Regions from separate parts of the Rheinheimera baltica genome, predicted to be linked through region 2. Evidence: riboswitches for the same ligand, from Rfam matches in the RefSeq annotation. Region 2 holds a riboswitch; the other holds the start of a gene.
The links. A riboswitch is a leader RNA that binds a small molecule or an ion and turns the genes downstream of it on or off. The one in region 2 is predicted to bind thiamine pyrophosphate.
Positions count from the first base shown of each region.

Region 1: linked by a shared signal. The riboswitch ahead of ORJ00_RS08475 (TonB-dependent receptor) and the one ahead of thiC (phosphomethylpyrimidine synthase ThiC) in region 2 are both predicted to bind thiamine pyrophosphate.

Region 1 is NZ_JAPJDY010000004.1:210,640-218,197, forward strand. It holds gene ORJ00_RS08455 (putative bifunctional diguanylate cyclase/phosphodiesterase) at 1-102, opposite strand, end outside; gene ORJ00_RS08460 (cation diffusion facilitator family transporter) at 469-1,344, opposite strand; gene ORJ00_RS08465 (methyl-accepting chemotaxis protein) at 1,547-3,181, shown strand; gene ORJ00_RS08470 (nidogen-like domain-containing protein) at 3,240-4,064, opposite strand; TPP riboswitch at 4,228-4,324, shown strand; gene ORJ00_RS08475 (TonB-dependent receptor) at 4,364-6,451, shown strand; gene ORJ00_RS08480 (YkoF family thiamine/hydroxymethylpyrimidine-binding protein) at 6,463-6,711, shown strand; gene pnuC (nicotinamide riboside transporter PnuC) at 6,708-7,337, shown strand; gene ORJ00_RS08490 (choline/ethanolamine kinase family protein) at 7,289-7,558, shown strand, end outside.
Region 2 is NZ_JAPJDY010000009.1:24,699-32,256, reverse strand. It holds gene ORJ00_RS15080 (MATE family efflux transporter) at 1-520, shown strand, start outside; gene ORJ00_RS15075 (DUF5610 domain-containing protein) at 597-1,250, shown strand; gene paeA (polyamine export protein PaeA) at 1,276-2,580, opposite strand; gene ORJ00_RS15065 (DUF3718 domain-containing protein) at 2,763-3,128, shown strand; gene ORJ00_RS15060 (sugar phosphate nucleotidyltransferase) at 3,279-4,220, shown strand; TPP riboswitch at 4,291-4,405, shown strand; gene thiC (phosphomethylpyrimidine synthase ThiC) at 4,521-6,443, shown strand; gene ORJ00_RS15050 (FAD-dependent oxidoreductase) at 6,446-7,558, shown strand, end outside; gene thiS (sulfur carrier protein ThiS) at 7,558-7,558, shown strand, end outside.

The DNA of each region.
Region 1 (7,558 bases), on a different contig from region 2:
ACCCAGAATGGCGGCATACATTAGCAAGCCCGGATAACCCAATAACGCATAATCGAGCATGCCAGCGCCTAAAAATGCTAAGGCAGATAACATAATCGTCATAGACCACAGTAAAATGTAGGCTGCAGGGAGCGGTCGTTTGTTTACTGAGAATCCAATAGAGCAAATAAGTGCAATACAACCAGTTATAAAGATGAGTTGTGCGATGCCATATGAAATAAATGCAGCAATAAGCAAGCCTATTAAGGTAAACCCGGCTATTTGTATTAGACGGCGCATCCTAAACTGACTGAAGCGCTCGATAAGGTCAGGTTCTAGCGTTGGGCGAAAGTACTTTTTCAACATACTGCTTTAGCCGAAGTATTTTAACATAGTCGACTTACTGTAGCGCCAAACAGGCTAAACACCAAATGCCGTATGTGTTCTTTCCAGCTCTGTGAATTGGCACCACTAATTGTTAAGGTAGTATCAGGTGTTTTCTGTATGTGCATGCTGTGGTTCAATATGAATGGTTAACGTTATTCCTTCTGCCATAAGAGCAATTTCGACCTCATCTGCTAGTTGGTGAGCTCGCTCAACACTCCAGTTTCCCGGAACTTGCATATCGACCTGAGCAAATTGCAATGTAGCTGCTGCCCGTGTACGCAAGTTAAGAAAGAGTACCTGCTGGTTGCTAAATGTGGTCAATAATTGATGTATTTCAACTAGCCTTTCATCTGGTAAGGCGTTGTCCATAAGGCCATTAATAGCTTTATAGAGAATTTGTCCGCCTTCAAACACGATATGAACCGCCACGGCAATAGCCACTAGCGGGTCTAACCAGCTGTAACCACTAATCGAAGCCAATGCGACGCCCGCAATAACGCCGGTTGTGGTCCAGACATCGGTCATCAAGTGTTTGCCCCCGCCTTCTAATGCGGGTGAATTATAGTGTTTGCCCCCACGCAACAACAAAAACGCAACACCAAGGTTTATCAGGCTGGCCAATACGATAAACGTGGTACCAATACCCAACGTAGAAATGGGCTGAGGATTAATTAGTCGCTCTAACGCTGTGATACAGATGGCCAGAGCGGCGAGTACGATCAGGCCCCCTTCAAAAGCTGCAGATAAATACTCTGCCTTGCTATGCCCATAAGGATGATTATCGTCTGCAGGACGGCGTGCTAAGGTGACCATAAATAGTGCAAAACCTGCACCAGCTACATTCACCAGTGACTCGATTGCATCAGACAAAAAACCAACAGAGCCGGTGATATACCAAGCGAGGGTCTTTAACGCCATGGTTGCAAAAGCCGCCAATAAAGACAGCATGAGTAGTTGGCGCGGTCGTAGGCTTTGCATAGAGGTTATTGGCACATTTCAAGGCGATAATTGCAGTCTAGAGCAGCGTCAGCGCAAAGTCACCTAGGGTATCTTGCTTATATAAGATAATTAAACCAAATTACTGCCATGACATTAAGATGACATCAAGCTAGCGGTGTCACAATTTTGTCATATTGCAGGCATAGACTTACGCTTAGTGAACACCGCTGAGGATTGACTTGTGCTGGCAAAACTGAAAATTTCTGGTCGGATATTACTGTTGGGTACTATACCGTTAGTCATGGTTGTTTTGGTATTAATTGCGGCATTTTTCAGTGTTCAAGAAAAAGATAAGCTTTTCAATACACTCTACAACGATCACTTGGCTATTTTGTCCGATGTCATGTCTGTACAGCAAATCCTGCAGCAAACGGCACTGCAAGACATACGCAAGTATCGTACCGGATGGGCATCTGCTCAGGCAACAGAAGAGGCGATAAAGCAACACTTGCAGCTGGCAGAGGCCAAATGGCTAGGCTTTACTAATAGTCGGCCAAAGCAAAACAATGCAGAACACTACGCAGAATTAGATCAGGCGTTTGAAAAAGCCATTAAGCACTACCAAGAGTGGATAACCTATGCAGGCAGTGACGCGCTGTTGGTGCGTATTCTCAATGAATCTACTGTGAATAATGAAATTGAACTACGCATTACCGGTTTTACCAAGTTGGCCGAAGCCTTTATTCAAAAACAATTAGCCGCAGGTGCGGAAGTTCGTGATTCTGCGGAGCAATTTACTGCGCTGTTGGTCCAAGCCTATTTAATTGCTGGGATCATACTTTTGTTGTTAATCAGTGTGCTAATTTGGCGGGTACAGCGTTCAGTGTGTCAGCCATTATGGGCACTACGCGACATAGTAAAGCAAGTGCAACAACAGTCAGATCTAAGCTTAAGGGCAGATACCCGCGGCAAAGATGAAGTTGCAGAAGCTGCGCAGGCATTAAATCAGATGATAGCGCATTTTCAACAGTTGGTGTTCAGACTAGGTAGCAGTGCAACGGCGCTAAGTGCGCAGGCAGCAACCGTTTTTCAAAGTAGTGATGATGTCAGTAACAGTGCTGAACGTCAGGCTGATCAAGCTGCGCAGCTTGCTGCAGCAGTGCAGCAAATGAGCGCCAGTGTGTTGCATGTAGCCGGTAACGCAAAAAACGCCGCTGATGCTGCACAAAAAGCCGAGCAGTTGTGTAATGCTGGTAGAGGTGTCTCATCCGACAGTGCGAAAGGTATTGCTGCGCTGACGCAACAACTTAAACACAGTACTCAGGCTGTAAGCGAGCTAAAGCAGGAGTCAAGCCAGATTTCGACCGTATTAGATGTGATCCGTAAAATTTCAGAGCAAACCAACCTACTTGCACTTAATGCAGCGATAGAAGCCGCACGTGCTGGCGAAGCCGGCCGTGGATTTTCGGTTGTTGCAGATGAAGTGCGCACCTTGTCGGCAAATACACAGCAAGCAACTGAATCTATAGATAAGATGATTAGTCAGTTGCAGCAACGGGCGGTAAGTGCTGTCGACGCTATGCAACAGGCATATAGTGATGCTGATAACAACGTAGCCTTGGCGCAAAGTGCAGGAGAGCGATTTGCAGAACTGGCTCGTGCTGTTGAAAGTATTGCTGGGGCAAATCTAACTATTTGTAGTGCTACGGAGCAACAGCAAATTGTCTCAACGGATATTGCTAACAGTATTAACCTGCTAAACGGCGATATCTCACAATTAAGCGCAGGTGCTGGCCTTGCAGCTAAAGCAAGTGAGCAACTTAATCAACTGGCAAAGCAATTAAATGATGACTGGTTGGTGTTTGAGCAAAAATAACGCGAACATGTAGAGTCTCTGTGGCGGCAAAAGCGCCGCCAACAGATCTTGTATTGACTTAAGCTTTACGTTTAAGCAGCTTACGACTACCAATAAGCAATAAACCTGTAGCCAATAAAATCATTGTGCCAGATTCTGGAACTGGGTTTGGCTCAGCAGTAATATCGCCATTTCGGGCATTAAAAATATAACGCCCATCCATATTACTGTTTAGGCGTCCGTCAATCAGCGAATTAGCACCACCATTTAACAAAGCGCCATTGATGGCTGAACCTTGCAATTCAAAAAAAGTGCCCGCATTGCCAGTACCATTGGAAAAACCGACCCTGGCAGACGAACCACCTAAGCCGTTGGCATCACCATCACTTGCCGTGCCTGCTTCCCATAAGATACTGTCATAGTTAAAGATAATGTCGAAATCGCCAACCGCAATATCATTGCGATTAACTAAAAGCAGTTGAAAGCTATTGAAGTTGGTATGAGTAATTGAGCTAGAAAAATAATCAACATTAACCCAATTTACACCAAATGCATCCATACCATCAAATGAGCCGTAGCCATAAGTGACAGGTGAACCGTTTTCGCTGGTATCAACATCACCAAAAAATGGCGCAATAATTTGCCGGCCAGTTGACGTTAAATCAAAAGGGGTAAAAGTAGACAATGGACTGTCAAAGGTAATGTTGCCATTGTTATTAACAAATAATTGGCTAAAAACCAAGCCAAAAAAATCTACATCAAAACCGATAGATACGGCTCCTGTAGAACCATCATCATTTGGATTAAGGGTAAAATCATTGAAACCAGCGGTAATTGCACCGCCAAAGGCTGGCGCGCAAAGTGATAATGTCAAAATCCCTGTAGCAAGTGCTTTTTTTAACATTTTAGTCTCCATTAATTAATGTCGTGCTCGCAATGCAATAAATGCGCCATTAAAATAATTTATTTATTTCAAAGCATTACGTACCATCTGGTTTGTTGATGTAAAAAAAACTGTCATTGCGGGGGCTAATATTGCGATGGATTTGAAAAAGCTATACACTTGCGACGCAACCAAGGGGTGCAATTGCTGAGATGCCGAAAGGCAAACCCTTAGAACCTGATCCGGATTATACCGGCGGAGGGATGGTGCTAACTCCTCAAGCTGGTGTGATCTCTGTTTTTTTGGAGATTCATACGAAAATGCGTTTTATACCGTCATTAATTACTGTTGCAATATGCAGTAGCTACCCTCTTTATGCTTCTGATGCTGAAACGGCCGTCGAACGTATTCGTGTGCAAGGCGATTTCCGTCAGCAAGCGTTACAGAATATCTCAGGCAGTGTTGCCGTTGTCGGTGAGCAAGATACTAAACGTACCTCAGCGCAGCATCTTGATGATGTGCTCAATCAACTTGCTAATGTAAACTTTACTGCTGGGGCATCTCGCGGCCGTTATATTCAGGTGCGCGGTATCGGAGAGCGTAGTGAATTTGTCGATACTATTAACCCTTCGGTAGGTATTTTGGTCGATGGAATTGACTACTCCGGGCTTGGGATTACCGGCATTAGCGATTTGGCACAACTAGAGGTATTTCGCGGCCCTGAAGCTACCCGCTTTGGCGCAAATGCACTGGCAGGCATGATAAACCTGACGACCAAGGGCCCAACAGCTGCTGCGGAAGGTAAAGCCAGTGTAACGTTAGCGAATTTTAATAGTCGTCAGTTAGCCGCACAGTTTAGTAATAGTGTGAATAAGCAAATAGGCTATAGCCTGTCACTTGAGCAGCAAAGCTCTGACGGTTTTATCGAAAATACCTACTTGAATCGTGATGATACTAATAATATCGACGAATTTACCGGGCGTTTAAAGCTGCGCTATCAAGCCTCAGATGCGCTTACGCTGCAGTTAGTTAGTCACTTTGTCGACCAAAACAACGGTTATGATGCGTTCTCATTAGATCGTAACCGCACCACCTTGTCAGATCAGCCAGGTCAGGATCTAATTCGCAGTAAGGCCATTGCGCTGCAAGCAGATTATCGCGGCCTGCCGTTTGCTAATGTGCTTGCTCAGCTGAGTTATTTAACAGCTGACAGTGACTATGGCTTTGACGAAGACTGGAGTTATGTTGGACTGCACCCCGATGAGTATTCTACAACTGACCGTTATTTACGTCAGCGCGACCAGTTAACGCTGGACTATCGCTTTATTTCTTCGCCTGAGGGCAAACTTGGTAACAGTGATTGGGTATTGGGGCTTTATGCAGCCAATAAAAGCTTTGATTTAACCCGCCAATTTTGGAATTGGGATCTGTGGCAAGCAGATGCTTTTGTTAGCGAGTTAAGCCGCAGCAATGCGGCGGTATATGGAGAAATAAACACGCCACTTTCAGACGGTTGGAGTTTGACATCAGGCCTGCGTCTTGAACGTTACGAAGATGAGTACAGCGATAGCAGCGGCGGCAGTATCAACAATGATGACACTATGTGGGGGGCAAAGTTAAGCTTGAACTATCAGGTAAACCCGCAAGCGTTAATCTATTTACTGACATCTCGCGGATATAAAGCCGGTGGTGTAAATGGCGATGCGTTAGCCAAAGCGGCGGATGACAGCCTTGCAGATCTAAGTAGCAAAGCCAGTTTTAAACCTGAAACGCTGTATAACGCAGAGTTTGGCGTGAAGGGAGTGGCGCTTGACAATAGTGTAAGCGCACGTGTTGCTGCATTTTATATGTGGCGTGAAGACATGCAGGTAAAAGGCTGGCTAAATCCGGATAGCGGGCCGCAGTTTGCCGGTTTTATTGATAACGCAGGTAGTGGCCGGAATTACGGTATTGAGATGGAAAACCGGCTGCAATTGCATGCGCAGTTTGCGTTGTCTTTGTCGGCTAGCTGGCTCAAAACCGAATTAGGCCGCTATATCACCTTAGATGGGGATGTTTTTACCGGGCGGGAACAAGCTCAGGCACCACGGTTTCAATATAGTGTAGCGGCAGATTGGTACCTAAGTGAAGCACTACTGGTTAATGTCAGTGTACAGGGCAAGGATGAATTTTATTACTCAGATGGCCATAACGCCCGCTCCTCACGCTATGAGTTGCTTAATGCGCGGATCAGTTATCAGCTTGCACACTGGGAGCTTGCGCTATGGGCACGCAATATACTGGACAAAGACATTGGCGTACGCGGCTTTTATTTTGGTAATGACCCAAGAGACGGTTACGCGCCGCATGTTTATGAGCAGTTTGCTGAACCGCGCCGCGTTGGTATGAGCGCCAGCTACCAGTTTTAACGGAGACAATAATGCAATTATCAGTAGAAATTAGTAAATATCCGCTGGCCGATGACTATATTGGCCCCATCACTGGCTTTATTGAGCAGTTAAACACTTACGCAGACGTGACAGTATTAACCAACACGATGAGTACCCAATTGTTTGGCGAGTATGAAGCAGTAATGCAAGCGTTGCAGGAATGCATTAAATGGTCGTTTGAACGTTACGGTAAGGTGGTGTTTGTCTGCAAGTTTATCCATGGTGATTTGCGGCCATGAATGAGCTTATCACGCAGGCTATTGCACAATGGCAGCTAATGCATAGCCTTGAGCTGGTGGCAACGTTGTTGGCATTGGCTTATGTGATATTGGCATTGAAACACAGTTTGTGGTGTTGGCCAGCGGCGTTGCTGAGTACGCTGTTGTTTACCCATGTTATGTGGCAGTCGGCATTGCTGTCAGATGCGCTGTTACAGCTGTACTATGCAGGTATGGCGTTGTATGGCTGGTGGCGATGGCAACAGCTGCGCCAAGCAACACCGGGTGCGAAGGGCTCGGTGTTTGAATGGCGTTGGCAATGGCATCTGGTGCTCATTGTCATAACCGCTTTGGCAGGCTGGGTGCTGGGGATGTTTATGGCAAGCTATACGCAGGCTGATTTTGCTTATCTTGATGCACAAACCACCGCGTTCAGTGTTATGGCGACATTTTTGGTTGCACGTAAACTGGTATCAAACTGGCTGTATTGGGTAGTAATAGATGCGGTATCTATTTACGTATATGCGCAAAAACATCTGTATTTTCTTACCGGCTTGTTTATGCTGTATACGGTTATCGCTATTGCAGGGTACTTTATTTGGCGCAGTCATTATCAGCAGCAGCCAGCAGTGAAATTGAGCGTGTAACGCGGTTATGCCAACGGCTGGAATTTTTTGTCAGCCAGCCACCGTTGCAGGTTAAGCCGCTGTCTCATGGTGAAAGCAATCAAAGTTATTATGTTAAAACCGCGCGTGGTGAGTATGTGCTGCGCTGCTATCCTGCTGATTCTATGGTTTGCCGGCAGCAAGAGTTGCGCTGCCAACATGCTGCTGCCGCACAGAATCTAGCGCCGCCTCCGTTGTGTTTA
Region 2 (7,558 bases):
CTTTTTAATGCTGGTCTCCTATGCATTGGATGGCCTGGCCTATGCTGCAGAGAGTTTGGTCGGCCGTGCTATTGGCCGTAATAATGTAACCGAACTCAGCGCCAATCTTGGCATTCTTGCACTATGGTGTCTTATCCTTTCGTTACTCTTTAGCCTGAGCTATGCGCTGCTTGGCCATAACTTTGTTGCGCTGTTAACCAGTATTGTTAGCGTGCAACAACAGGCGGCTCAGTACCTAAATTGGATGATACTGCTACCACTGGTCGCCAGTTGGGCGTATTTATTGGATGGCGTATTTATTGGTGCTACTCAAGGCAAACAACTGCGCAACAGTATGCTGTTAGCTTTGCTTGGGTTTATGCTGTGTTTTTACCTGCTTTCGCACTGGCAAAACCATGCTTTGTGGGCTGCATTATGTGTATTTATGGCCTTACGCAGTGTCATACTGGCTTATTACCTGCTTCAGCAATGGCGGCAACAACTCTTTTTTGGTATTCGATTAAAATCAGCTAATGTTTAGCCCGTCGCTGCCGATAAGCAGTAACGGGCTATACTTAACTCAGTGTTTATATGCCAGATTAATCAGGAGCTGCACTATGTCGATCACTTCCAGCAACAATGCCTCTGTCGTCGGCATTAACAAGCGAAATGCTAACGCCGTAAAAACCGATCAGGTTCCGGTCGAGAGCGATAAAGCCCAGGCGAAAAAAGCACAGAATGTGGCCATATTGCGGGCAAATGAAGAAGTCTCGCTGCGCAGTAACAACGATTCATTAAGTTTATTATTTAAAACCGCTTTAGAGGGTATCAATGCCGAGTTAGAGCCAGTGTTGGGCGAAAACGCAGCGCAAAAAGTGTATGACTCGGGGATTGATACCTCGCCTGAAGCCACGGCAGATCGCATAACGGCCTACGCCACAGCATTTTATAGCCGCTATAAAGAACTAGACCCCGACACAGCTGAAGAACAGCGGCTAGACAACTTTATGAGCTTGATAAGCGAAGGCATTGAAAAAGGCTTTGCAGACGCCAAGGATATTTTAACCAGCTTGAAGGTGTTTGAAGGTGATATTGAATCTGATGTAGACAAGACCTATGGTCTGGTAATGCAAGGGCTGCAAAACTTTAGAGAAAAAATGCTTGAGCTGGCCGCCAATCCTCCAGCGCAAGATGATAACGGCAGTGATAAGCCAGTTGAAAATGAACTAACTGACAAGACCAATAACGTCATCAACAACCCAAAAGCCTAAACGCTATCCGGCGGCTGATAGCTTATTACTTTTCAGCCGCTTCAATTTTTGCCAAACGGGTGACCAACAGCTGGTCAATCTTATAGCTATCAATATCAACCACTTCAAACTTATAGCCGCCGTGCAAAACAAAGTCGGTACGTTTTGGAATTTTCCGCAACGTAAACATCATAAAACCGGCGATAGTTTCATAGCTCTCGGGGTTAGGGAAATTATCAATATCCAACACCCGCATGACATCTTGTAACGGCGTTAACCCCTCAACCAGCCAGGAGTTCGCATCACGAGCCACTATCTGCTCTTCTTCTGAGCTCACCAGTTCTCCCATCACAATACTCATTACGTCTTTCAGGGTTATTATGCCTACTACTAAGGCGTATTCATTCATGATGATGGCAAAATCAACGCCGGCTGATTTAAAGTGCTCTAAAACTTCATAAAGCGATAAGGTGTCAGGAATAATCAGCGGTGCCCGTACTATACCCTCTTTTTTTAATGAAATAGGCTGGTCATGTAGTACCTGTAGCAAGATATCACGCGTATCAACGTACCCAATGACTTTGTCCAAAACGCCATCCACCACCAAAAATTTAGCATGCGGATGCTCTGCAAGTTTCGTTTTAATGTTGTCCTGCGATTCATTCAGCGTAAAGAAAATTAAGCTTTCACGCGCCGTCATAGCCGATGTTACTGTGCGTGATTCCATATCGAACACGTTTTCCAACAATTGGTGTTCATGCTCTTGCAATACACCGGCTTGGGCGCCAGCTTCCATCATGGCAATGATATCGTCGGGTGTAATATCATCTTTGCGCATCGTTGGCACATTAAACAAACTGAAAAACAGGTTGGCCAGGCTATTAAATAACCAGACTAAGGGTTTGAATACAGTAATAAGAAACAGCATTGGCGACACCACTCGGGTGGCAATTTTTTCTGGCGCAATCATGGCCAGGCGCTTTGGCATAAGATCGGCAAACAAAATAAATAAGGCTGTAACAAAAAACACTGACACAGCAAAACCAATATTGGCCGCGAGAGTCGGGCTAAAAAACAAAGAAAATAAGGCGGTAAAATAAGGGGTAAAGGCTGACTCACCTAAAATACCACCCAAAATCGCTACGGCATTTAAACCAATTTGGACAATAGTAAAAAAGTTACCCGGATGCTCCTGCAAATCCAGCACCTTGGCAGCATTAATATCGCCTTCGGTGGCCATTAAACGCAACCGCATCTTGCGGGATGCCGCTAGTGCAATTTCAGATACGGAGAAGAATGCACTGCTGCCCACCAGTAATAACATCAGTAGCATATATTCCAGTGTAGTCATGGTATCTCCTTGGCATTTTTCGCAACGGACGCAGCTTACTTAAACGCCGCTATTATAGCGCTTGTTGTCGCTAAACATTGCTAACTATCTGAAAATATTCATCGTATAATGCTTTTTTTTTACTCCTCATCCTAAAAGCTTGGCTATAATTTTGCAGCAACCCCCTTTAATTGGAGAATCCAATGTTAAAAACAGTACTCTGTGTTAGTGCTTTATTCTTAGTTTCTTCGTTGTCTACGGTGCAAGCAAATGAACAATTGGCAGGCACTATGTGCGGTTATGTTAAAGACGATAACCGCAATCAGCTACGTAAGCTGTTGTCAGATAATAAACTAAACCTACGCAATATTTTTGATAGCATATCCTGCAACAACGAAAATATGCTGCAGTTCGCTATTAGAAGTGACGCCTATGAATCAGGTACCTTTATTGTAAAACAAATGCCGTCTAAAACCTTAGCCGCGTTTGATTATCCACAATGGGCTGATGCAAATGGCTTTGCTTCATCGCCATTGGTAAACGAAATACGTACACGCATTGGTGAATAGCCTGCTGGTTGCCGGGCTGAAAATGTTTAACTAACTTAAGCGCCGTTATGGCGCTTTTTTTATGTTCGCTTTTCATTTGATATATATCAAACCAACTATGAAGTTATCAGCTAAGCTTGCTACACCTTGTTTACATCGTAAGAGCGGCTTGTGTGTAAATTGCTTAGCATCGTATTGGCGGGCGGCACAGGTAGCCGTTTAAGGCCGCTGACACAAAAACAGTGTAAGCCTGCGCTAGCTTTTGCGTACCAGCGCAGAATTATTGATTTTGTGTTAAGTAATTTATGGCACTCTGGCTTTCACCAGGTCATGGTGCTAACACAATACCGCCCTGCAGCTTTACACCGGCATTTAAACACCTTTTGGCAGCCTCGCTTTAACCGTGATGGCCAGTTAAAAGTGCATCAGGCGCCATCGCATCTTCAGCAAGGTACAGCCGGTGCCGTCGCTAGCTTACTTGACGTTATTCAACACTATCACGCCGATGTTATTGCCATTCTAAGTGCTGATCATATTTATAAAATGGATTATCGCCAGATGCTGGCGTTTCATCAACACCATAAAGCAGCCGTTACCGTTGCCGCAGTCGCCGTACCGGTCTCGCATGCTCATCAATTTGGCATTATTACAACCGACAAGCAGCAAAGAGTTTGTGGTTTTGCTGAAAAACCGAGTGGTAACATTAAGCAGATAAAAAACAAGCCGGGTTATGCTCTTGCGTCAATGGGTAATTATTTATTTAATGCTAACTATCTGTGTCAACTTTTAGCCAAGCTTGCTTCAGATAAACCTCACGATTTTGGCCATGACATCCTGCCAAAACTATTTAACCAGCAACAAGCCTGTGTATACGACTTTAGCAATAACACCATTCCCGGCCAGCAAAGCCTGCCCCAGTATTGGCAAGATGTCGGTACGCTGTCAGCCTATTTCCAAAGTAAACTGGATATTCTACACCACCCCGAATGGCTTGAGGGTAACACGCAGTTATGGCCGATTCTTGCATCAGAGTTACCCAAATCAAACACTAAACACTGTGTCAGCAAACTGCAAAGAAATAGCCTGGATTTAGCTCATCCGCTTTATTTTTAAGCTGCCAGATACGTAATTTCCGTGCAATTACCTCTTGCCGATAAAAATAAAGCTGTTTATGCTAACCACACTTAGCTTGTCGGAGTGCTGCACAAACCTGGTTTGTCAGCTGAGACCGCCTCTGGGCGGAATCCGTGGAACCTGAACAGGATAATACCTGCGGAGGGAACAAGAGCGCCAACACCGTCACAGATCCGTCTGCGTGTTGGTGCATTCTTTCAGTTCATCGTCAGATGAGCGTCCACGCTTTTCCCAAGCTCTGTTGAAAATTAACTATTTAATTATTTCATCGGAGTCTTTATGTCAAAACCACACAATCGCCGTTCCGCCCGCGCTGACGCTGAACAATATATTTTGCAGCGTCAAGGCCAACCCTATCCTGCCAGTCGTAAAATCTACATTGCTGGCAGCAATGCCGGTGTTAACGTCGCCATGCGCGAAATTGCGCTACAAGACAGTGTTATTGGCGGCAGTAACGTTGCCCCCCTGTTACAGGCTAATGCGCCGGTACGGGTGTACGACACGTCTGGGCCTTACTCGTGTGCAGATGCTGACATTAATATCCGCAAGGGCTTAGCCCCCTTGCGGCAAAACTGGATTACCCAGCGCGGTGACACTGAGATAATTCAAGACTTTAGTTCGGCCTACTCCCGCCAGCAATGGCAAGATGACAGCCTGCAGGCACTGCGTTTTGAGCAACAGGCTCCACGACGCAAAGCCAGCGGAAACTCACCAGTTACTCAACTGGCCTATGCCCGTCGGGGCATTATCACGCCAGAAATGGAATACGTCGCCATTCGGGAAAACTTAGGCCGAGCCAACGCAGAGGCCGCAGCGGATGCCAGAATACAGCACCAGGGGCAAAGCTTTGGCGCAACCCTACCACAGCAAATTACTGCCGAGTTTGTCCGACAGGAAATTGCGGCTGGCCGCGCCATATTACCTGCCAATATTAATCATCCAGAGCTAGAGCCGATGATTATTGGCCGTAACTTCCTGGTAAAAGTTAATGCCAATATAGGCAATTCGGCGGTTAGCTCTTCAATTGAAGAAGAAGTGGAAAAGCTCTTGTGGGCCACACGCTGGGGCGCAGATACGGTAATGGACTTATCTACCGGCCGCTATATTCATCAAACCCGCGAGTGGATTATCCGTAACAGCCCGGTACCCATTGGTACTGTGCCCCTGTATCAGGCGTTAGAAAAAGTTGGCGGCATAGCGGAAAATCTGACCTGGGATTTATTTCGCGACACCCTGATTGAACAAGCAGAACAAGGCGTTGACTATTTTACTATCCACGCCGGCGTGCGGCTGGCCTACGTGCCACTTACAGCAAAACGCTTAACCGGTATCGTGTCACGCGGTGGGTCTATTATGGCCAAATGGTGTTTAGCACATCATCAGGAAAACTTTCTCTACCAGCATTTTGATGATATCTGCGACATTATGCGCGCTTATGACATCAGTTTTAGCCTGGGTGATGGCCTGCGTCCGGGGTCTATCGCCGACGCCAATGATGAGGCGCAGTTTGCTGAGCTAAAGACCTTAGGAGAACTAACACACCGCGCCTGGGCAAAGGAGGTACAGGTCATGGTTGAGGGCCCTGGACACGTGCCCATGCAACTGATCCGCGAAAACATGCAGTTACAGCAGGAATACTGCGCTGATGCACCTTTTTACACCTTAGGGCCACTGACCACCGACATTGCCCCTGGTTATGATCATCTAACATCCGCCATTGGCGCCGCGCAAATTGGGTGGTACGGCTGTGCCATGCTGTGCTACGTCACGCCAAAAGAACACCTGGGCTTGCCAGATAAGAACGATGTAAAAGAAGGTTTAATTGCCTACAAAATTGCAGCACATGCCGCCGATTTAGCCAAAGGCCACCCTGGTGCGCAACTGCGTGATGATGCCCTGTCTAAAGCCCGGTTTGAATTTCGCTGGCAGGACCAATTTAATTTAAGCCTGGATCCTGAACGCGCACGCGACTATCACGACCAAACCTTGCCGCAGGAATCTGGCAAAGTTGCTCATTTTTGTTCTATGTGCGGGCCGAAATTTTGTTCGATGAAAATTAGTCAGGATGTACGCGACTATGCAGAGAAAATAGCGGTGCAACAACTAGATGCCGAACAAGGTATGCAAACCAAAGCCCGCCAATTCAGACAGCATGGCGCCGCCTTGTATCACAAAGCCGATACAGAGCTTGATGGAGATTAAACATGCGCCCACAGTTGATTATAGCGGGTGGCGGCTTGATGGGGCGCCTTTGTGCGCTGGCGTTATCTGAACCAAATCTATGGCCTGCAACACCTCGCATTCGGTTGTTAGAACAAGGTAATTTCAGCCCCAATACAGCAGCGTTTCAAAACGCTGCTGCTCACGTTGCTGCAGCGATGCTAGCGCCATTGGCAGAGTCAGTATTGCTTGACTCGTCACTAGTGGATTTGGCTTATCGCAGCATCGCGCTGTGGCACAATCTACAACAGCAACTGCCCGATTTTGCCTTACAGCAGCGAGGTTCAATACTATTAGCTCATCCGCAACAGCAACATCTGTTACAGCATTTTGTCAGCCAAATAAAACATCATGCGCAATACCAGCCACAATGGCTAAACAAAACAGAGCTAGCCGCTTTAGAACCTGCATTGGCGGATCGCTTTTTACATAGCTGCTTGTTGCCGGCAGAAGGCCAGCTGGACAATCAAGCATTTATGTCGTTAAGCCTGCAACTACTAAAGCAACGTGGAGTGTCGTTGGAGGCGCAATCTCACGTCGACATGCAGGCCAATCAACTACGTTGTAACGGTAAACTGCAATCGGCCGACCTGATTATCGACTGCCGTGGTTTAGGCGCCAAGCCGCAAATTAGTGCGTTAAGAGCCGTTCGTGGTGAGGTATTACGCGTGCGGTCAACCGCGGTTAAACTATCGCGCCCGGTGCGGCTCTTACACCCTCGTTATGCTTTGTATATCGCCCCTAAACCTAACAATATTTTTGTTATTGGCGCGACAGAGCTTGAGTCAAACGAGCAAACTGCCCCCTCGGTGCGCTCTGCACTGGAATTATTATCCGCATTGTATGCCATCGACCCGGCGTTTGCCGAAGCTGAAATTTTAAGCCTGCAAGCTTCTGCGCGCCCGGCATTGCCTGACAATAAACCTAACCTGATACAACAACCTGGCGTAATCCGCGTAAATGGCCTACACCGGCATGGTTTTTTATTAGGCCCGGCACTGGCAGAACAGGTCGCACAAGCTGCGATAGCTCAACTGCAGCATAAGGAAGCTGCGCAGTGCTCACCGATGCCTGGCTTACTCAAAGGAGTCAATCAA